One region of the Abyssisolibacter sp. ZYX002 genome, then DNA from elsewhere that is predicted to be linked to it. Evidence: riboswitches for the same ligand, from Rfam matches in the RefSeq annotation. Region 1 holds a riboswitch; each other region holds the start of a gene.
What was found. Region 1 has a riboswitch for cobalamin ahead of P3X86_RS10975 (cobyric acid synthase). Riboswitches for the same ligand answer to the same signal wherever they lie in the genome.
Positions count from the first base shown of each region.

Region 2: another riboswitch for cobalamin. It lies ahead of cobT (nicotinate-nucleotide--dimethylbenzimidazole phosphoribosyltransferase); the one in region 1 lies ahead of P3X86_RS10975 (cobyric acid synthase).
Region 3: another riboswitch for cobalamin. It lies ahead of P3X86_RS04675 (ECF transporter S component); the one in region 1 lies ahead of P3X86_RS10975 (cobyric acid synthase).

Region 1 is NZ_JARMXH010000003.1:193,882-201,852, reverse strand. It holds gene cobD (threonine-phosphate decarboxylase CobD) at 1-873, opposite strand, end outside; gene cbiB (adenosylcobinamide-phosphate synthase CbiB) at 891-1,841, opposite strand; gene P3X86_RS10975 (cobyric acid synthase) at 1,843-3,318, opposite strand; cobalamin riboswitch at 3,445-3,624, opposite strand; SAM riboswitch class I at 3,982-4,082, shown strand; gene P3X86_RS10970 (methionine ABC transporter ATP-binding protein) at 4,339-5,346, shown strand; gene P3X86_RS10965 (methionine ABC transporter permease) at 5,339-5,992, shown strand; gene P3X86_RS10960 (MetQ/NlpA family ABC transporter substrate-binding protein) at 6,002-6,811, shown strand; gene P3X86_RS10955 (D-alanyl-D-alanine carboxypeptidase family protein) at 6,986-7,971, shown strand, end outside.
Region 2 is NZ_JARMXH010000001.1:1,099,098-1,107,068, forward strand. It holds gene P3X86_RS04980 (deaminase domain-containing protein) at 1-352, opposite strand, end outside; gene cobT (nicotinate-nucleotide--dimethylbenzimidazole phosphoribosyltransferase) at 631-1,677, opposite strand; cobalamin riboswitch at 1,761-1,937, opposite strand; gene P3X86_RS04990 (serine hydroxymethyltransferase) at 1,949-3,178, opposite strand; gene P3X86_RS04995 (thioredoxin family protein) at 3,286-3,606, opposite strand; gene P3X86_RS05000 (SoxR reducing system RseC family protein) at 3,621-4,043, opposite strand; gene P3X86_RS05005 (tRNA threonylcarbamoyladenosine dehydratase) at 4,055-4,762, opposite strand; gene tsaA (tRNA (N6-threonylcarbamoyladenosine(37)-N6)-methyltransferase TrmO) at 4,963-5,376, opposite strand; gene P3X86_RS05015 (Crp/Fnr family transcriptional regulator) at 5,632-6,357, shown strand; gene nadA (quinolinate synthase NadA) at 6,407-7,498, opposite strand; gene P3X86_RS05025 (hypothetical protein) at 7,754-7,971, opposite strand, start outside.
Region 3 is NZ_JARMXH010000001.1:1,026,454-1,034,424, forward strand. It holds gene P3X86_RS04645 (lanthionine synthetase LanC family protein) at 1-371, opposite strand, end outside; gene P3X86_RS04650 (flavodoxin family protein) at 364-1,128, opposite strand; gene P3X86_RS04655 (hypothetical protein) at 1,243-1,446, opposite strand; gene P3X86_RS04660 (hypothetical protein) at 1,837-2,013, opposite strand; gene P3X86_RS04665 (lantibiotic dehydratase) at 2,081-5,185, opposite strand; gene P3X86_RS04670 (hypothetical protein) at 5,469-6,170, opposite strand; gene P3X86_RS04675 (ECF transporter S component) at 6,163-6,636, opposite strand; cobalamin riboswitch at 6,789-6,971, opposite strand; gene P3X86_RS04680 (4Fe-4S dicluster domain-containing protein) at 7,287-7,971, opposite strand, start outside.

The DNA of each region.
Region 1 (7,971 bases):
TTCAGTTTTACATATGTGAAAATTGGTATGACTCTTATAAACGTAAATATTATCTATATCTTTAATGGCACTATAAACATAGTCTCTTTCTTTATTGCACCAATCTATAGTAACCTCTTCGTATTCTTTATCCTCAAGCAAAACGGGTACTGCCCTCAGTGATAAATAATTTAAACTCCAAGGTTCTTTATATTGGTATAACTTGTTTATAATCTGCTCATCTGCAATACAAAAACCCAATCTAAGACCTGGTACAGCATAAAATTTAGTCATTGACCTAAGTATAATCAATGGGTATTTTCTGTAATAATCAATTAAAGATTCTTTATTAGCAAAATCTATAAACGACTCATCCACAAACATTATTCCGTTTATTTCTTTTATAACTTTCAATATTTTTTCTAATTTATTTACTTCATTGTATGTTCCAGTAGGATTGTTAGGATTACAAAGCACAATGACATCTGGCTTAATTTTTTTTATATGATTAATCAAATCATCTTCATTTAATTTAAAATCATGTTTATCTAATACATACTCATGAATTTCTGATGAGCTAAGTTTAAACGCTCTCTTGTATTCGTTGAATGTTGGGTGAACTATTAGTACTTTCTTTGGTTTAAGTGCTCTTGCAAATAGATATATAAGTTCTATAGCTCCATTACCTAACGTTATATGATTCTCTTTAATATTGTAATGCTTTGCAATATGTTTAAATGCTGTGCTACCATCAATTTCTGGGTATTTGTGTAATTGTGATATACCACTAATTATCGCCTTTTCTAAATTTTTAGATATTCCTAGTGGGTTTATGTTGACACTAAAATCTATGACGTCTTTACTCTCACCATAATATCCTCCATGTTTATTCATCTGATTACCTACCTTCTCTATATTATAAACACTATAAATAAATACGCTAATATAAATGAACTGTACATTATTTTAACTGTTGATTTTATATCATGTGCTTGTAGATTTCTTTTTTTATCTCCTAATGTTGGTTTGTACAGTTTTTGCCCAAAATAAGTATTAGTGCCTCCAAGCTGTATATCTAAAAGGCCTGCTACTACCGCTTCAGGATATCCACAGTTTGGACTTTTGTGATTCCTTTTATCTCTTAATAGTATCTTCCATCCATCTTTTATATTGTATTTTAGTAATCCTCCACCTAATAGCATAAATATACTACCTATCCTTGCTGGCAGATAGTTTAAAACATCATCAAATCTAGCTGAAGCATACCCTATATCTTTATACGGCTGTTGTATGTATCCTACCATTGAATCGAGTGTGTTTACTGTTTTATAGATATATACTAATTGAACAGGGTATCCTATCATAAATCCTATAGCTATGTAAAGCAAAGGGGCAAGTATGCCATCTATTGTATTTTCAGCTACTGTCTCTATTGTGGCTCTTGTTATTTCTTCTTTAGTAAGACTACTTGTATCTCTGCCTACAAGGTAAGATATTTGAATTCTAGCTTTCTTTATATCATCACTTTTTAGTGTATTATATACTTTTAGTGCCTCTACATGAAGGCATCTTGACGCCAATGAAGTATATATAAAATATATAGACAAAATGATCTTCACATAATTATTAATTTTACCTGCAATATATAACATTAAACTCAGTATAGCCACTACTGTAGCTACACTTAATATTAGCAAAATAAAACCTCCTAATTTTTCTGATATTATCTTTTGCTTTCTTATCCTAGATTCTAAACTCCTAATCATTTTACCTATATAAATAATAGGATGTGGCCATCCGTTAGGATCACCTAATATCAAATCTAATATTACTGCTACTGTAAGCATTATTACGTTTTGCATACTATAGTCCCATGATACCTTTTATTTTGCTTATATCTAGATGATTTCTAACTAAATCAGCTAATTTATCATATTCTCTTTTTTTATATTCTTCATAGCTCATATCATTCTCTTTAAGCTCTAATCCTTTTTTACTAAGTAATTTTTTTATTATTGACTTTCTAAAATCATCATTTTCAAATATTCCATGTAGATATGTTCCTATTATATTTCCTGATTCATCAGTTGCTCCGTCAAATCTACCATCTTCTAGCTTAATAAATGGCGTTACTGCATCTAATAGCTCCGTTTGTCCCATATGGATTTCATAGCCACTTACTTTTGTATTTTTAAGTTCATCTCCTAATATTATATCTTTGTTAATTATCCCTGTAATTTGAACTGTCTCTTTACTATTTGTTATCACAGTTTTAGTTCTTAGTAGACCAAGTCCATTAATTTGCTTAGTGGTTGATTCCATATTTTCAGGATCACTTATTGTTTGTCCCAATATTTGATATCCTCCACATATACCTATTATAGGAACTCCTTTTTTGTGAAGTTTATATATAATTTTGTCAAAACCCGTATCATATAAATATCTCATATCTTTTATAGTATTTTTACTTCCCGGTATTATTAATAAATCAATATCATCAAAATCATTAGGATTTAGTATATATCTTACGTTTATGCCATGCTCTAATTCTAGTGGTGTAAAATCACTAAAATTAGATATATAAGGAAGCTTGATTACTCCTATATTGATATCTCCATTGCCTTTGTCTTTAAACCTCTCGGTCACGCTGTCTTCATCATCTATATTAAGATTCATATAAGGTATTACTCCTAAGCATGGGATACCTATTTTCTCCTCTATCATCTTTACTCCCGGCATTAGTATATCAACATTGCCTCTAAACTTGTTTATTACAAATCCTTTTATCCTCTTTTGTTCTTCTTCTGTCAAAAGCTTAATCGTTCCATATATTGATGCAAATACTCCCCCTCTATCTATGTCTCCAATCAGCAAAACTGGAGCATCGACCATTTCTGCCATACCCATGTTTACTATATCATTATCTCTTAGATTTATCTCTGCCGGACTACCTGCTCCTTCTATTACGATGGCATCATACTTTTCATCTAGCTTGTTATAAGCCTTCATGATACATTCTTTTAACTCTGATTTGTGGTTATAATAGTCAAACGAGTCCATATTTTTATAAACCTGTCCATTTACTATAACTTGACATCCAACATCACTAGAAGGCTTGAGTAGTATAGGATTCATTTCTACTGTTGGCTGTATGTTAGCTGCTTCTGCCTGTACAACTTGAGCTCTCCCCATTTCCTTGCCATCTTTTGTTACGAATGAATTCAATGCCATATTTTGCGACTTAAACGGTGCTATTTTGTATCCATCCTGAACTAATACTCTACATAAACCCGCTGTTAATAAGCTTTTGCCAACCGATGACCCTGTTCCTTGAAACATTATATTTTTTTTCACCTTTGTACACTCCAATTCTTATGTTTTATTTTTAAATGCAAAAAACACATATGGAAATTATGTGTTTTAATAATCGAATGTTAATATTAACACACTTCCCACCGAAGTAGTTACAATCCTCAATCAAAGGCAGGTTTCCTGACTCATAGATTTCTTTACTCTCTTTCCTTCCCAACATAGTCAGTGGTATTAAGATTTCATATCTATTTACAGTAGCGGGGGCTGTAGGGGTTTTTCACCTCTTTCCCTCTTAGCTCACTATTTATGAGCACCTTTGATATTATTTAATTTATATATATGATTATTATATCACTATATCAAACAATCTCAATAGTTGAAAGGATATATTTTTACTTTGTTAAACTAGCCAAACTCTTAGTATTAATACTTTAGTTTTTAATTGTAGTTATTTAGCTATATGGACTTAATCTACATTGTTCTACCATAACTAATATTTTTTCACACTAAATATATTACATAATATAATATAGTATAGTTTGATTTATCACCTTGTGTACATTCTACTATCCTCAAATTTCAGGATTTATTGTTATTCTTTTACTTAAAATGGTTAATATATTAAAATTTCTTGACTTTTATTTAGAATACATCTATAATAGATTTTAATAACTGAATATAATTTTGATTTCCTTATCAAGAGTGGTGGAGGGACTGGCCCTATGAAACCCGGCAACCTGTACGTTATGTACGAGGTGCTAAATCCTGCGAATAATTTCGAAAGATGAGGGAAGCGGTTTTTTTTAAAAAGCTTCTTTCTTCTTTTAGAAAGAAGCTTTTATTTTATTTATGACAAAGTCATTAAATTTCTAGACTGTAGTAAAAGCACAAGTCGGGGGCGTTCTAAAATTGAGTGGCAGAGCTTATTTAGAGATAAGTGAGCAACGGAAATTTTAGTAACAACTCAGAAATTGGGTTTTTGTCTAACTGTCTGTAGCTTCTTTCTTTTTAGGGAAGAAGCTTTTTATATTTAACTGGAGGTGCAATATGATAAAAATAAAAAATCTGACTAAAACATATACCAACAATTCTACTGTAACTACAGCTGTTGACGACATAAGTTTAGATATCAATGAAAATGAAATTTTCGGCATTATAGGTTTAAGTGGTGCTGGTAAATCTACTCTTATCAGGTTGATAAACAGATTAGAGGAAGCCACAAGTGGAACTATTCTCATTAACAATACTGATATAAACAGTATAAACAAAAAACAATTAAATGTTTTTAGAAAAAAAATAGGTATGATATTTCAACATTTTAATCTATTAAAATCAAGGACTGTTATCAAAAATATAGCATTTCCTCTTGAAATAGCTGGCTTTGATAAAGATACTATAAATAAACGGGCTAAAGAACTTTTACACTTAGTAGGTTTAAGTGATAAAGCTTTAAGTTATCCAAGCGAGTTAAGTGGAGGTCAAAAGCAAAGAGTTGCTATAGCTAGAGCTTTAGCCAATAACCCAGATATATTATTATGTGACGAAGCTACTAGTGCCCTTGATCCTAAAACTACTAAATCAATTTTAAAGCTATTAAAGAATATTCAAAATAAACTTAATATCACTATTATATTGATAACTCATGAAATGGAAGTAATCAGAGATATTTGTGATAGAGTAGCTATCATGGAAAATGGAAAAATAATCGAGCTTGATACCGTTAACAAGGTGTTTAGCAATCCTCAATCTAACACAGCTAAAGCATTCATATCACATATGACTAAAGATGATATAAGTCTAGCTACATTATCTGATAGCTCTAAAGTTTATAAATTGATTTTTAATGGTGATATCTCTCACCAACCTATTATATCTGATTTAATTAAATCTTTTGATATATCTATAAATATTCTTTCGGGCCATATTAATGAGCTATTGTCTACTAGTTTAGGAACTTTGGTGGTTGCATTTAAAGGTGATGATAATGAAATTGACAAGGCTATAAATTATCTTAATGAAAAATCTATAAGATTGGAGGTGATTCGTAATGAGTAATTTTATTAGTTTAGTTTTACCTTCTTTATTTGAAACTATATATATGGTAATACTATCTAGTAGTTTTGCTATTTTACTTGGTTTCCCTCTTGGTATATTACTATTTATTACTGAAAAAAATGGGATATATGAAAAAAGAACTCTTAATTCTATACTAAGCTTTATAGTCAATATATGTAGATCTCTACCATTTGTTATATTGATGATATTGGTTTTTCCGCTTTCAAGACTCATAGTAGGTACTTCTATTGGTACTACAGCAAGTATTGTTCCCCTAGCTATATCCGCTTCACCTTTTATAGCTAGGATAGTAGAAAACTCTCTAAAGGAAGTTGATAAAGGTGTTATCGAAGCTTCTATTGCTATGGGATGTTCTACTAGACAAATAATTTTCAAAGTTTTATTGCCCGAAGCACTACCTTCATTAGTACTAGGTATAACTCTAACTATTATCAATATCATAGGTTATAGTGCTATGGCTGGAGCTATCGGAGGTGGTGGTCTTGGAGATTTAGCTCTTAGATATGGATATCAAAGATTTCAAACCGATATAATGTTTGAATCTGTAATCCTCATCATAGTATTAGTTCAAAGTGTACAATTAATAGGAAATAAAGTTTCACAAAATATTTTAAGTAAAAGATAGGAGAGTGTAATTATTATGAAAAAGCAACTTTATATTTTATTGTCTATATTTGCTCTAGTTATATTTGTATCAACTGGTTGCAACAAAAGTTCTAAGGAAAACACAATCAAAATAGGTGCTACACCTGTTCCTCATGGAGAAATACTGGCTCTAATCAAAGACGACCTTAAAAAAGAGAACATTAACCTTGAAATTATTGAGTTTAATGATTATATCAAGCCAAATATAGCTCTTTCTGATAAAGAAATAGACGCTAACTTTTTTCAACATACACCATACTTCAATGATTTCAAATCAGAGCGTAAGCTTGATTTAGAAGTTCTTTGCAGTGTTCATATCGAGCCACTGGGTGTATATTCACAAAGCATAAAGTCTATCAAAGACATCAAAGATGGTAGCTCTATAGCACTACCAAATGGTGCTGTTAATCAAGGAAGAGCCTTTTTACTACTTGAGAAGAATGGACTGATCAAGCTTAAGGAAAACTCTGGTCTAAAAGCTACTGAGAAAGATATCGTAAAGAATCCACACAATCTAAAGTTTAAATTTCTTGAAGCTGCTCAAATACCAAGAATACTACCTGATGTAGATTTAGCTGTGATAAATGGTAACTTCGCTCTTGCTTCTGATTTGAATCCTGTTAAAGATGCTATTATATTAGAAGATAAAGATTCTCCTTATGTAAATATTGTTGCAATCAGAAAAAATGAAAAAAATAAAAAAGTATATCAAAAACTTATTCAATATTTACAATCAGAGAAAGTCAAAAACTTCATTAAGGAGAAATATAACGGTGGTGTAGTTGACGCTTTTAAATAAATTTATAGCGTTTTCAATTACTACGCTACTTTATTAATAGTTGGGGATAGCCTCCATAAGTCATCCCCAACTATTACAAACTTGAATATTTTAATTAAACTGTAATATTTTTTAATGGCATTTTTACGTCTAATATGCTACACTGTATTTACTAATATATACGAAGGAGGGCATATGTTTAAACGTAGAAAAAGAACTAATATTTTTAAAATTTTTATAAGGTTATGCTTAATTGTATTCTTATGTGTTTTGGGATACTATTACATATCTAGCACTGGTAATGATAATACAGAGGTAGCTGAAGCTAAAAAATCTACACCTAAAAAGACGCTTAGTATTTCAGAAATGGAGAGCTTAATTTTTCCTGATCTAGGCTTAACAGCTCAAAGTGTTTTCATGGCTGATCCCACTATTTCTAAATTGATTTATAGTAAAAACGGTAATAAAAAAATGTATCCAGCTAGTACCACTAAAATCTTAACTGCTATTACTGCACTTGATTATTTGGACTTGAAAGATGAAATTAAAGTTGGTGATGAAGCCAATAAAATATCTTTTGATTCTAGTAGGGCTGGATTAGATTATAATGAAAAATTAAGTGTAAATCAGCTTCTTTATGCTTTGTTGGTGCCATCTGGCAATGATGCTGCCTATGTTTTTGCTGTGAATGGTGCTAGAAAATCTGAAGAAAACCAATCTATGGATGTGGACACAGCTGTCGATAGATTCATAACTCTTATGAATGAAAAAGCTAAAAAACTAGGCGCTATTTCGTCTAATTTTGCTACTGTAGATGGTTATCATGATGAAAATCATTATACTACAGCTAGAGATTTGGCTGTTATAGCTTCCGAAGCTTATAAAAATCCTACTATTCGCCAGATCGTAAAAACTGACCAAATGAAAGTTAAGGACTGGAAACAATATAGTAAAAACGACCCTGATTTTAGACTATGGATAAATACAAATCTTCTTATACAAAAAAACAACAAATGGTATTTGAAAGAAGCTACTGGTTTTAAAACAGGGCATACAGATAAATCTGGGTACTGTCTAATAGCTACAGCAACATATGAAGGCAAGGAATATTTAGCTGTTATATTAGGTAGCACTAAAGAAGAAATATATAATGATGCTCATAAGTTATTTGAGTATGCCTT
Region 2 (7,971 bases), on a different contig from region 1:
GATCTCTATTATCACCTAATTTTTCTCTCAAATCCGCGACAGAAATCCTTTGACCATTTTTAAGTGTTATGTTCTCTTGGTCAAGTAACTTTGCAACTTCTTGCTCAGTCGCAACACTTACATCATCTACCTTTTTTATTTCACCTTTATCGTAATCATTTTTGTCTTCATCTGGATGATCTGGACCATTTACACTTGGTCTGGTAAGATCAGATATAACAATACCAGAACTTGTACTACTTAGTGTGTTTTCTAGCGTTGAATCAATACCTTTTGTATCAGTTGCTTGAAGTTTTACTGGGTTAATAAGTAATAATACCAATAATAAAATAGATATAAACTTTTTAGACATTATACATTCCTCCTTTTAATTTGGTTTTAAATCACTTAAATCTTGTAACTAATTACATTTTTTGCTACATTTAAATATATTTTAATATTTTATTGTAAAATTGTCAATATTTTTTATTTTATATCTTCATTAATTTGATATCATTATTTTCCAATTTGTATACTTCTAATTCTTGGCTTGATTCACAATCAAAAAACTCATATAAAACGCAAAATAAAAAAATCAACTAAAACTTCTAGTTGATTTTTTATTAGTTAAATTGTTAATATGTGTACTCATTAGGGCTGGATACCAGCTTCAGCAAATGTGATCATTTCTTTATTCATATAGGTTGCTGACTCTATTATATTAAACGCTAAAGCTGCACCACTACCTTCTCCTAGTCTCATGTCCATATCTAGCATTGGATTTAATCCAAGATACTGAGTAGCATACTTTGCTCCTTTTTCGTGTGATTTATGTGATGGTAGTAAATACTCTTTAACTTTAGGCTCCAATGTACATGCTAATATTGCTGATATTGTGGATATGTAACCATCTATCACTACCGGTGTTTTATATGCTGCACCAGCTATCATCACTCCTGCCATTGCTCCTATTTCAAATCCTCCTACTTTAGCTAATACATCTATTGCATCACTTGGGTTTGGTTTGTTTACTTTTATAGCTGTCTTAATAACATCTATTTTGTTTTGTAATCTCTCTACAGGCAAATTTGCTCCTATTCCTGTTATTTCCTCTGGTGTATATCCTGCTATAGCACTTAGTATCGCTGTTGTTGGTGTTGTGTTTCCTATGCCCATCTCTCCAGTTGCTAGTATGTTTTTACCTTTTTTAATCTGTTCTATCGCTACTTCTATTCCTATCTCTATTGACCTTATTGCTTCTTCTCTGCTCATTGCAGGGCCTTTTTTTATGTTGTTTGTTCCCCTTCTTATGACTTTATTTATCACATCTTTGTTGTCTATCTCATGCTTAACTCCTACATTTACTGATATGATATCTGCACCCACTAGTTTACCTACTGCACATACTCCTGTCAGTCCTTTAGTAAAGTTTATGGTTTGCATAGCTGTAACTATTTGATCACTTTTTGCGATTCCTTCTTCACACACACCGTGATCTCCTGCTAATACTATGATAGCTTTTTTATCTACTTTGGGATGAAGTTCTCCTGTTATCCCTGACAATTTTACTGCTATGTCTTCAAGCTTTCCCATGCTACCTATTGGTTTGATTAGATTGTCGATTCTTTCTCTTGTTATGCTCATTGCCTCTTCATCTAGTGATGTGATTTTTTTCAATGTTTCATTTAGTAGTTTCATTTTTATCCTCCTTTTGTAAAATAAAAAAGTTCACGGCTTATTTGAAGTACATCAAATAAACCATGAACTTTACCATTACTCATGAATATATAGCCTTATAGGCAGGTCTCCTGACTTGGTTTCATTGCTCTATAAATCTTCCCAGACTGAATCCAGTGATATCTTTTATATCGCTCCACCTTACAGTGGTGGGACCGTTAGAGATTTTCACTCTATTCCCTATTCTCCTTTTTCAAGGCACCTATAGACTTTGTTGGTTATAATTATTATATTAATAAATCGGATATTTGTCACATAAATTTAATACTTGTTTTTCTATTTCTTTTAAATCTCTCTTTTCTGTCAACGTATCATCTATTATCTGAGCTATTTCTACCATATCCTCTTCTTTAAGCCCTCTAGTCGTAACTGCTGGTGTACCTATTCTAAGGCCACTTGTTACAAATGGACTTTGTGGATCAAATGGTATGGTGTTCTTATTTGTTGTAACTCTTACAGCTTCTAGCTTTTTCTCTGCTTCTTTACCTGTAAGATTTTTATTTCTTAAGTCAAGTAATATTAGATGATTGTCTGTTCCATTTGATACTAATTTAAATCCTCTTTTTACTAGCTCTTCCCCTAAAACTTTGGCATTCTTTACTACTTGCTTTTGATAATCTACAAAATCTGGCTGTAATGCTTCTTTGAAGCTTACTGCTTTAGCTGCTATAACATGCATTAGTGGTCCACCTTGGATTCCTGGGAATATAGCTTTATCTATCATCTTTGCATACTCAGCTTTACATAGTATTGCTCCACCTCTTGGTCCTCTTAGTGTTTTATGAGTTGTAGTTGTCACAAAATCAGCATATGGTATTGGGCTAGGATGTAATCCTGCTGCGACTAAACCAGCTATATGTGCCATATCTACCATTAAGTACGCTCCAACTTCATCTGCTATCTCTCTGAATTTTGCAAAATCTATTATTCTAGGATATGCACTTGTACCAGCCACTATTAATTTTGGTTTTTCTTTTAATGCCAGTTGTCTAACTTCTTCGTAGTCTAATACTTCTGTATCTTTATCTACTCCGTAAGCTACAAAATCAAAGTATGCTCCTGACATATTTACAGGGCTACCATGTGTTAAATGTCCTCCATGGCTAAGATTCATACCTAAAACTTTATCTCCAGGTTTTAGAACTGAAAAATAAACTCCAAAATTAGCGTTTGATCCTGAATGAGGCTGAACATTAGCATGGTCTGCACCAAAAAGCTTTTTTAATCTCTCTATTGCAAGTATTTCAACCTCATCAACAAATTCACATCCACCATAATATCTCTTTTTTGGATATCCCTCTGCATATTTGTTTGTTAAATGGCTTCCCATCACTTCCATAACCGTTTCTGTTACGAGGTTCTCAGAAGCTATTAACTCTAATCCATTTTTTTGACGATCTATCTCGTTGTTTAGAGCTTTCATAATTTCAGGGTCGTAATTAGCTACTCTTTTAAATTCCATGTAAGCAGTTCCTCCTTAAAAAGTTTAGTTTTTATAATTCCTATAGTATCTGTCCACTATAGATTATATCATTTTTTAATATGTTACAATCATAAAATTTCAGTATGTTAACAAACTTTAACAAATCCTATTATATCTTTTATTTGTTTTTCTTTAAATGAACCTGAAGTACGATATTTTTCTTTACCCTCTTTAAAAAAGATTATGGTTGGAACTGTTATTACCTCGAAATTTTTAACTATTTCTTTATGTTTATAATAATCAACTTTATATATATCAAATTGGTTATCTTTTTTAACCGCTTCTGATATGTACTCTATAGTAGTTAAACTAGGCTTAAAAATTGAAGAATAAAAGCATATTATAACTATTTTATCTGATTTAAATATGATATTGTTTATATCTTTTATATTTAAATCATCTACCAAAAATACACCTCCTATTATTTTTGATTCATAATCCTCGTCATCTTAAACTCTATCTTTCCTTTTGCATTATTATCTACTCGCTTTAATATAAAGTAAGATAGTCCTAAAAACAATAACCCTATTACTAGACTAAGCGAATCATTCGTGTATCCTACTTTTTTTAATAAAGCCATGCTTATTGCTATTGCTCCTAACATTATGATTAATGGTATTCCATATATTAAAAATGTGTATTTTAAGATTGTTTTACTCTCAGAGCTTATTTCTACATAATCACCTTTTTTCGCTTCTAGTGTATTTTCTACATTTACTCGTACTGTTGGCATCTTACATGAGGAACTACAATCTGCACAGTTTTCGCCACATGCAGACACTCTTTTTACGTCTATTATAGCCCTTTTGCCTTCTACACCAAATACATAGCCTATCTGCTTCATGTTCATTCTCCTTACTTCTTAATTATATCTTTAACCACCTCAGATGCTATTATCAGACCTGCACTTGATGGAACAAATGAAATGCTCGCTGTCACTGGCCTACTGCCATCTTTAGGTTTGTTTTCTTCTCTCAATATTGCTTCTTCTGTTGAGTAGACTACTTTTAAATCTTTTATATTTCTTTTACGTAGTTCTCTTCTCATAACTCTAGCTAATGGACAAATGCTAGTGTTATATATATCTGCTACTCTAAGCATGGTCGGATTTAGCTTGTTCCCTGTACCCATACTACTTATTATTGGTATGTTTTTTTCTTTACACTTTTCTATTAATAGTAGCTTTGAAGATACCATATCTATTGCATCTATTACGTAATCTATCTTTATATCAAAAATATCACCCATGTTATCTTTATTAAACAATATTGGATAAGTCTTGACATCTATATCACTGTTGATGTCTTTGATTCTTTCTTTCATGACATCAACTTTTAATCTATCTATAGTACTATCTAACGCTATTATTTGTCTATTTATATTTGTTCCATCCACTCTATCAAAGTCTACTAATATAAGTGTTCCAACTCCTGCTCTAGCTAGCGCTTCTACTACAAATCCTCCTACTCCCCCTATTCCAAATACTGCTATTGTCGAATCATTGATTTTCTCTAGTGCTTTTTCGCCTATGAGTAACTCTGTTCTCATAAGTCTTTCCCTCATATTTACACCTCGTATTATAATTTATATGATAGTATTTATCATTATATTTTCTGTTTATTATTATATTACATTAATTAAGAATTTACTACTACTATTGGTCGATAATTATCATTTGCATCTTCATAGAAAATACTGAAATACTAAAACAGTTTGAATCGTTCTATGTAAACAACTCAAACTGTTTTTAACTTCTACTTAAGCTAATCAATTTTGGGATTAAGATTTTCTAAGTATGGTTTTATATCAATTATTGGAGTTTTATCTAACATATCTACTCCTTCTATAATTAGTTTACTTCCTTTTATCTCAATTAGTTTAGCAATAGTAATCCCTATAGGGTTTGGTCTTCTAGGTGATCTTGTTGAAAATACTCCTTTTAGTTCTTCACTCCAAGGTGTAGGTGTTAACAAATCATAGTCTGTTGATTCATGAAAATAAAATTGAATTACTATATAAGTAAATTTATCTAAATCTTTCAGCCCTTCTTTGTATTCATCTTTTATATTTATTATAGCTCTCTTTTCTTTAGAGTATATACTTTGAGATGGTATATCTTTTAATCTTCTATAGGGAGAATCTATATAGCCTATTGGTTTAATTATAAATTCATTCATATTCACTCTCCTATTCTTTTATATTATAATCTCCATTTTATTATATGCCAAAGAGATTCTTATGAAAAGACCATCTTTAGTAAAAGTCTATTTATTGTTTTAACAGTATTGCTCGTAACTTATACTATAGTAATCATTTGGGATATTCTGAAAAATTTTGTTATTGTTTTACATTTATTGTTATTTGTACTATAATATAATTGGGTAAATAGTATCTATTATTATATATTGTTAATATGGGAAAGGATTTTTAATATGAAAGACTCTGATTTATTGTTATCTCTACAACGGTCAAATCTATTTAAAAATAAAACTAAAGATGAAATTAGACACCTTTTATCTAATATAAACTATAGAATACACTGTTATGATAAAAAGCAAATAGTTTTCTCTTATAACCAGTCAGCTGATACAATGGGAATACTAATTTCAGGTTGTGTTCATGTTGAAAAATTACTTCCTTGTGGAAAAGTTGTAATAATAACAAAAAAAGATGATTATTCTTTGATTGCTGAGCCTTCAATTTTTGCTACTATTAAATTTTATGATGCTATTGTAACGGTCTATGGTAAAAGCACCATTCTCCTTTTACATAAAAATGCTTTGTTAAAACTATTTACTCTTGATTCAGCTATTATGCATAACTTTCTAGAGTCTGTATCAAATTCAATGATTACATTAAAAAATAAAATTAGCATCTTATCTCATAGGTCTATCCAAGCAAGACTGAGCCATTACTTAATAGATTCATTTAACAAAGAAAAATCTAAAGAAATCACTCTTCCATTTTCAAAAAAAGCTTTGGCTGAATACCTTAATGTCTCTAGACCCTCACTATCTAGAGAGCTTAAAATCTTACAGGATAAAAACATTCTATCTTTTAAAAACCGCTCTTTTAAAATAATAAATATAGATGCTTTAAATAATATATTGTTAAACGATAGTAATCTGTCTAACTTAATTAACCCGAAAGATTCATAGAATATGTATCTAACAAATCCATGAACATTCCGGGTTTTAATTTTTTTATCTATATTGTACTTACATTTTCCAATCCAGCTAATATGCTATACATCTTATTTATAGCCTTTAATGCATAGATTCTATGCTCTTCAGGAACTTTTAATTCTGTTCTAAGTTCTCCTTTACCATTCTTATAATCAACAATAGATTGTAAACTATCAGCTAAGTGTGGTAAATCTGTAAGTATCATATCCTCACAGACTAAGTCTGGTCTTACTGGCAATATCGTTTTATTTGGATATTGCTTGGCTAATCTTTCGGCAAAATTGCTCACTGTTGCAAATCCCCACTCATCTTGATTTGGGTTGTTTCTAAGAATATCAGTAATTCCATTTGTAAAACTAGCAAATTCACACTTTTCTATAACATCAGGTAAACATTCTAAATGAGATATGAATTTCATGTCTTTATATTTCTTTCTTAATCTGTCAACATCCTGTGTTTTAAAATTAGAATGTACATAACATCCTACATCCCATATATATATCTTTTCTTCTCCTGTGATAGAATTTATATCTGTTTTTTCATCAATCAATGCTACGTCTTTGTCTTCTAACTGTAACTCTTTAACTACGTTAAATGCAATATTACTCATAGGTGTAAAGAAAATAGATTTTCCTTGGTTTAAATAATATAGTATTATATTATACGCATTAGCTGCGGTACATGTTGTGCCATCATTTCTTCCACTAAAACTCTTTAGTTTATAACTTGCTGTAAAATAACACACTGGTACTAGCTCTTTTTTATTTTTTTTGCTTATATCATTAAACACTCTTTCTGTTTCATTTTCATCAATAGTATAAGTTAATGGACAATCCGCTTTAAGATTGGCTTGCATAATTCTCTTGTCTGGACATAATATACAGCCTGCTTCTGTGAAAAATTTGGCCCCTGCATACAATAAATAATCTGCGTCTGTTTCCATTGTCATCTTCAAAAGAGAAGATGTATCTCCAACAATATCTGCAAATTTTAATAAGTCATCAATTTGAAAATTATGTTCTAAAATGCATACTTCATCTCCTAGCTCTGCTTTTTTTTCAAATATGAATTCTGTCAATGCTTCTCTACTCATTTTAAAAAAATCTTTGTTCATTTCTTCCTCTCCTTTTTTAACCAATTCTTCATAGAAAATCACGACTAGACTCTATTCAATTGACCACTACCACTACATATTTTTAATCTTTATATTTCCATGAATTTGTTGGATTATTATTTATTTGTTGACAATAATTGGTTAATCGTCAACAATTTCAATTATAGCATAATCTTTTTACAAAAATAGTATCTAATGTTACACTTTTTATTTTTTTATGTTTTTTAGTATTATTTTCGAGCAAAAAAAACAAGGCTAGCGTGCCTTGGCAATTTTAGTAACAACTTCTTTGTTTTTCTCCATAAACGAATTAATTCTTTTCATGTTTGCTGTAATACTGTCCAAGTTGTCTATAGAGCTTTTTTCCTTGTAATTATTATATGAAATTGAATATCGCTTTATTAATTGATAATACTCTCTTTGTAAACTGCTTAATTTATAGTTGTCGTATGTAGTAAAAAAATTAGATTTTA
Region 3 (7,971 bases), on a different contig from region 1:
AACTCTAACAATACTTTGTTTAAACTTTTAGAAAAGTTTTCTAGATTTCCTGTGCTTTTATTGTATCTTCTCACAGCAAAACATGTATATCCTAGACCTGAAATCATTCCTATATGGTCTTTATTAACCATGGAATTTTCTAGGTTGTATTTTATTGCTTTACATATGTCGTATCCTATCTTCTCAAATTTCACTTTATCTTCTATCATAAAAAATCCTTCTGATATAAGTAAAAGTATATCATTATAATATTTTGGATTTAGTATTTCTTCGTCGTACTGTTTTTCAATTATAGAATATATCTCTTTAATAAAATCATTCATTTTATATTTAATATCGCTTGGAATCTCTATATATGATTTATCAACCATGTATATTCTCCTTTCTACTAACAGCTTTTAATCTCTTTTTGTTTTTCACTGCGAACTCTTGAAAACTATTACATTCTTTTATCCATTTTTGATTCCAATATTTCCATTCGTATCTATTTATATCATAGTTTTCAATATCTTTTATGCTCATTTTTGTATATGTATCTTTTAATGTGTTAAACATTTGTTCCAATAAATTATTAGAATATCCATAATTTTGTTCTATTTTTTCTAAAAATTTTTGTGTGCTTATTTTAACAAATTCTTCTATTGAATCTTTGTTTTGAATGAATGTAAAATTATCAAGACTTTTTATTCCTACAAAACCTTGATATTCTCTTAATAATTTTCCTACTTTTTCATGACCACTTCTATATGTTGTTGTTAATGTAAACCCTAATTTACCTGCAAAATCTAAAACATGGCATGATAATGCAGTTCTATCCATGAATGTCTTCATTATACCTGTTACATTGTGAACATATACGGGACTTGAATATAGTATTATATTTGCTTTACTTAATTTATTTTTTATTATTCTTAAATCATCTATTTTATCTACTGGACAAAAACCTTGTTTAAAGCAATTATTACAACCCTCACAATATTTTATATCATAATCGCTCAAACAATATATAGAGTAATAATAGTCATTGTTATTAATTGCTATATTCTCTAACAATCTGTTTGTAATCAATTTTGTAGTTGAATCTTTATTATTAGTGCCTATAATTGCAACTATATTTTTTTTATTCATAGTCCACTCCTATTTAATTTTATATAATTCTTGGGGAGAATAACTAAATGTTAAAAAATAACAATGGCACTTGGACAACTTCTACTCAACATTACTTACTAACTTATTATGTGTTTAAGGAAGGCACTGATCTTGTGATTCATTCGGTGGTGGACAAACGTTACTACAACCTGTACAACTTTGAAAAAGTGAATCTACTACTTTAGTTATTATATAAGTACAAATAACACCTAATGTTGCTTCATTTACTTCTACACCTTTATTACTAACTTTCTTAATGTCTAAATCAAAATCTTTAAAATTTCCTATTTTAATCATCTCCCTTTCAATTATTAATTTCTAATGCCAAACTATGGCAGACATTGATCTTGAGATTCATTTGGTGGTAGGCAAGCTTCACTGCAACCTCCACAGCTATATACAATTGTTACTGCTGAACAAGACAAGCTGGACCATTAGTCGTTAAAATACTTTGAATCTCTGCACCATTTCCACTAACTTTCTTAAGATCTAAGTCAAAATCCTTATAGTTCCTATATTTTTCACCTCCCTCGAAGTTAATGAATGCATTTTACAATCTCAAGTCATACTCATATTATCATCACACGTTTTAGCAAACAGCTGAGCTAATAATCTAAAGTATGCTCGAGTAAAATCTTTTAAAGAACTACTCCTTAGCTATTACCTTTCTATCACTATATGCTTAATCTATGGAATACATTGAATTTGTGTAGGGCAATCATCACTACATCCAATTTTGGTACAATGACATGAATAAACACATGAAAAATACGTTGGATAAATAGTAGATAGCGTAGTTGCTCCACCATTATTATTAACTTGCTTTAGATCTAATTCAAAATCTTTGAAATCTCCTATATGCATCATCTCCTTTTAGTCTATAGTTTTATCCCCCCAAGAATTAAAAACTATTTATATGATTAATATACTCTTATGAAACTGTGAAACTCTTATTTAAGTGTTTATTCCTTTCTATAATCATGTGTAATGAATGCCTAATCATCGAAAGATATCTTTCTTCATATGCTCTAAAACCAGTGAGTCTATTGCAATACATGTGCATTAAAGATAGTATTATACTTGCTCTATGATTTGTAATATTGTTTTTGTCTGAATATTTCGATAATTTAGCTTTTAACAATCTTGCTGCTTTTTCTCTAAAAAGCGCACTATTTTTCATATTTTCAAACATTGAATCTTTATAATCTCCATTATTTAATAAAACTTTTTCAACCATATTTACGTATTTTGATTTGTTTTTATTGAATTCTTGTCTATATGAATTAGAAAACTTATTAGTGTCTAGGATTGCAAACATATCCATATCAGTCTCTGTTAGTCCTTTTAGCATCATACTAAGTCCAATCACATAAGCTTTTTCTCTGTCACTTTCATTCTTGATATCTACCAACTCTAATACTTTTATAGCAAAAATACTATCAGCGAAGAATAAATTCTCAGTTTCTTCTATTACCTCTAATCCTCCATATCGATTTAACTCTCTATGATAAGTATCATATACCCATTTATTAATTAGCGCTTTCTGTCTTAACTCTCTAAGCCACTCATTTATAACTATGATTTTCTCAATCGCTTTTTTTTCACTACTAAACTTAAATCTAATCCTAAGATGTTTTCCACATTCATCATGATATCTAAGATAAAAGAACTTAGAACACTGGGTACTTTTAAGTACGCCTTCTATCTTGCTAAGTATTTCATTTTCTCTACTTCCTATACCATAGAGTTTTACATATACCCATCCATCTTTAAACGGTTCAAATATTCTGTTATTGCTTTGTAAAAGTAGATTTTGCTTAACTTGTCCTTGTTTACTATCATTAGTTACTATCTTCCCATTATTATTAAGTGTAAATGAAAATATCATTTCAGACACATAATTTTTACCCATTTTATCTTTTACAATACCATTATCTAGCAATCCTATCTCTAATTCACATAGTTTAATATCTCTTTGTTTTTTTATAGTTGAATAAAGTATTTTTATAGATTCATCTTTATCTAAATCCAGTATCAGTCTATTGTCATATTCACACATATAAACTAGCTTATCTACAGAGTATTCACTACAAAAACCTTCTAAACTATTCTTAAATTTCTCAAAGTTCTCTAAATCAACCATATGTTCTGAAAGCATCCATCTTCTAAGATGTATTGTAATTCCCTCTAATTTGATTCTCGGTACATAGGTATACTTGTTGTCATATAATGAAACTAATCTATTTATGATATTGCTCTCATAGCTCGAAGATATCTCTTTTAGCAGTCTCAATAACTTACTATTTGCTCTTGTATTTAGCATATTATCTGTTACAATTTTGCACATCTTATCTTTACCATTTATTTTTAGATACACTTTTCTATTACGAGATAATCCCACCACTAAATCTTCTATTGTGATTTGCTTAGATGAATCCTCATCAGTTAACGCTATTGGTATATAATAATCATAATTCATGAACTTATTTGTTATATTATTAGCTCTACCTCTTACATTGAGTTCTCTAGCTTCCACTAATACATATTCGTCATCTGAGGTCATCTTCTCTTTCTCATATATCTTGTTGTATTCTTTGAAATCTTCTTTATCAAAGCAGTTTGCAAATCTTTGGAACATATTGCCTCCCTTAGATGCTCCGATATTAGGTCCAACAGTTATATTGTAATCACCATCTGCCTTCGTTATAAAGAAGTTGATGTCAAAGGATTTAGCATGATTATTTATTGGATATTTTTTTATTACGTCTTCAAAATCAGACTTTTTTAGGTTAATCTCTTCCTCATTCTTCATTAGTGCATATAAGATTTTTCTATCAATGATACCTTTAACCATTGTTTCTTTTTCAAAAGTCTTTTTGTCAGTGCTTTGAATTAATGATAATCCATCAAATCCATTAGCATCAATTATTTCAATTAATGGAACTTCTACCCCAAAACCATAGTTTTCTGAGAATTTATCAATGAATTTATCAAGCTTAGAAAACACTTTTTGATTTACAGATATATCGCTTAATACATCTACGAAACTCTCCATTTTCACTTTTAGTTCATAAGGTAAATTGTTTTCTTTAAAGACTAATCCCCTATTTACCTTTAAATAGTCTTTTGATTTGCTTATACTTTCTGTGACTTTAATTATATCCTGTATTACGACTGCTCCTTCTTTGAAATTATCACTCTTGATGTATTTATCTATCTGTTGTTTTAATATTTTAAGCTTGTACATTTTCTCGCCATTATATTTTATCTCCTCTAACTTTTGTATAACATGTTCTAAGCAGTCATCACAGTAAGCAGGGATTCTCAAATCTGATAGTAAATATTCGTTTTCAACTAACTTTTTTAAAGTATTAGTTACCAAAGAATCTGGAACTCCTTCGTATTTTTGAGAAATGATGAGTTTTAATTTTTCAAAATTTATAAAATTTTCTGAATATTTTTTAACTAAATCAACTAATGCAGAATGCTTAATATTATTCTCTTGTACAAACTCTTCATTACCGCTAATAACACCATAATTCGAATCGTAAGGATTTTTCATCCTATCGCCATATTTATAACAAAGTGTATTGAACTTAAAGTTTAATTTCGTTAAAATCTCATCTTGCTTTTCTAGTTCTTGTATAATGCAACAAATCCAATAATTATCTATATTAGCATCTCTTATAAATTTATCATTATCTATTATTATCTGAGTATCTTTAGCATCCATAAATCTACCCAATCCAACACTTGCAAGTAACCCATATGGAGTTGGTCTAGTCGATGCTCTTGTAACATATTTAATAAGACTAAGATTATAATTATTTAACTTCTTTTTCTTTTTTATATCTTTGTCTAAAGATTTCTGCAAAGACCTACTAGAAAATAGTAAACTTTCATTTATAAAATCATATAACTTATTGTCTGTAATGAATTTCTTCATATCATTATCGGAATTTTGTAAACATAGAAATTTTTCAATAGGTAAGCTCGGTGTCCTTATCATAAAGATATCACTACATTCATATTTCAAATTTATCACCCCTCTGGTTTTATAGGATATATATCTGAATATGTGTACAAGTAGTATAAAGATTTGTATATTGGAATGTATATTATTTGGTTGGTGTTATTAATAATTTTACCAAGCGATTTTTTGCATGTCAATATTTTCTATAAAAGTTATTTTTATTTAACTATATTTTTACGTTCTCTTAAAAATAATTCGCAAAACATTACAAAAAAGTATTAAACTTTCAAAATGTTGTAATAAAAAGAGTGTCCATTTGTAAATTGACACTCACTTCAATTTGTGGCTATTTTATTATTTGTAAATCACAAAACAAATCTTTATATCTTTCTTTTAAGCATTTATTACTATCATATTTGTAGCTTACTATAATGCATGTAGATGGACCAGCTGATTTGATTATATCTATAGCTTTATTATCTATCAATTTTTTATCAAAATACCCTTCAAACTCTGTTTTTATACCTTTTGAGCCTACAGGTATTATTTCTAATATATCGTCATCTTTTAAAATCTTACTGAAATCTTCTAAAGATAATACATCATCTATCTGCTCAAGAACCTCATTGCCCACTAAAGGCTTACCAAAAACACCATATGCAATATCATCTTTATAATCTTCTTTATGAAAACAGTCTAGTATACCTAAAAACGTTACCCCTATAGCTGTTTGTCTCATGATAAAGTTAGTTTCTGAGCTACTTATACTCTTAAGGTCTGTTATATTACATTCTCTAAGAGCTCTCTTGACACCTAAGTGAATAGGCTCATAGCTCTTGGATGTGAGATTAAGCACACTATACCCTATCGGGACAGCCTTTGTACTCATAAGTTCCATCAATGCAACTCTAGCAGTAAAGTAAGCGACTACTTCATTACTGACCTTGACATCATCAAACTCAAGCATACCACAACTACCACTACAGTCTGTAGTAACTACAAGTTTTTTATTTAAACCTATATCAAAACTAACTAAATCTCTATTCATTAGTAACTATCTCCTTTAATTTTGGTATAACCAATACAGCTACTACAATGTTTAATAATGAAGCTACCGTAAGAGGCAATAACATTGCGTAAAAGAATTTAACATCAAATATAAATATAAATGGTACTAGACTCACAGGCCCATTCAATGCTGTTCCTATTATTACAGAAACTACTTTATAATTTTTATTATATATTATTCCAAATACAAAGACCGTAAAAAACATCATACAAGCTACTAATAAATGTACAAGTGCTGTCATCGGGAATCCTTTTAATAATGCTGACAACAAATGTGCCATCACACCTACAACTCCGCCCATTATTGGATTTATTATAACAGCAACAATAAATGCAGGCATTGAATCAAATGCAACAGTCCCTGCTGGTGATGGTATTGGGAGAAATGACCCCACTATTGATAAAGCAATAAATACCCCTATAATACTAATTTTTTTGACGTTCATAATCCACCTCTTATTTTTTATTTATTAATGTTATAGATACTACTAGAAAGCATGTCCTAGGAATTTAACCAAATAAAAAACACCATTACGAATAACGGTGGGGATATGTACATCATCTAATATGATTATACTACCTCTAGATCCCGTAGAGTCATGCAATCTATGTTAAGGCAGGTCTTCTGACTTAAGCTTTCTAAGATATTCAACCTTCCCACCAAAAAGGCAGTGGTATATGAACACTATAAGCTATTTACAGCGGCGGGCCCGTGTAGGAATTTCACCTAGCTTCCCTATTATCTAATAATTATATTAGCACCTATACATTTATATTCAGTTTATTTATATAACATATATTACTCAGCAGTTTATTATATCTGCAATTTAATCTCTTGTTTTCAACTCTATCTGTTAGTATATTTACCTTATCATTAAGTTTATTTATATTTAAATTCCTCATAGTTACACTAAAAACGTTCGACCTTCATTATAACACACTTCTTATTTTTTGTGAATACATAGAATATTTGTATTTCTTTGTCGAAACAGGTATCTCAAGCCATCTTTCATGCTGTAGACCTCTTGTGTTTTTTATACTGCTGGAGGTTGACTGTATACAAGCTTACTAAATCATTTTGTTTTGAGAATATACCTTAATTAATATACTTTTTTTCCTTACTAAAATATCTATCCTTTATTTTTTCATAGCTACTATTACCTTTTGAAAAAGGACATACTTTGATACACACTCCACAACCTCCAGTCTTTGAAAAATAGGGGTAGCACTTTTCTCTATCTATAGAAGTAACAAATCCTGTAGTATCATTTTTGATTTTATTAGTATAAATCGCATTTGCCTCACATTTTCTTTCACATGTCCTGCAATTTTTACAAAACTCATTAATCCATAAATGTTCTTTGCTATCTGTAAAATCAAATATGGGTCTATTTACAAATATCACAGATATCCTTTGTCTAGGTCCAAATTGTGGAGTTATCAATAATCCATTATGCCCTACTCCTCCTAGCCCTGCTTTTTGAGCTAAAGGTACAGTATCTACTAGCCCTCCCATAGGTGAACAAGCCATACATTTAATCCCATAATTTTCTTTTAGCCATCTAGTCATATCATTAGTGGCTTTGCCTAAACTGTTATACACACGCAATGCCTCATAGCTAGCTTCAATTAAAGGTGCTTTACTAATAGCTTCTTCTTTCATTTCTTGGATACAAACGATAGCATATTTAAATAATAAAGCCTTTCTCTTAAAAATATACTCTCTTGGCACTTCTGTAAACCCAATAAGGACATTATGCTTATCCCAAGCATATTTTTGT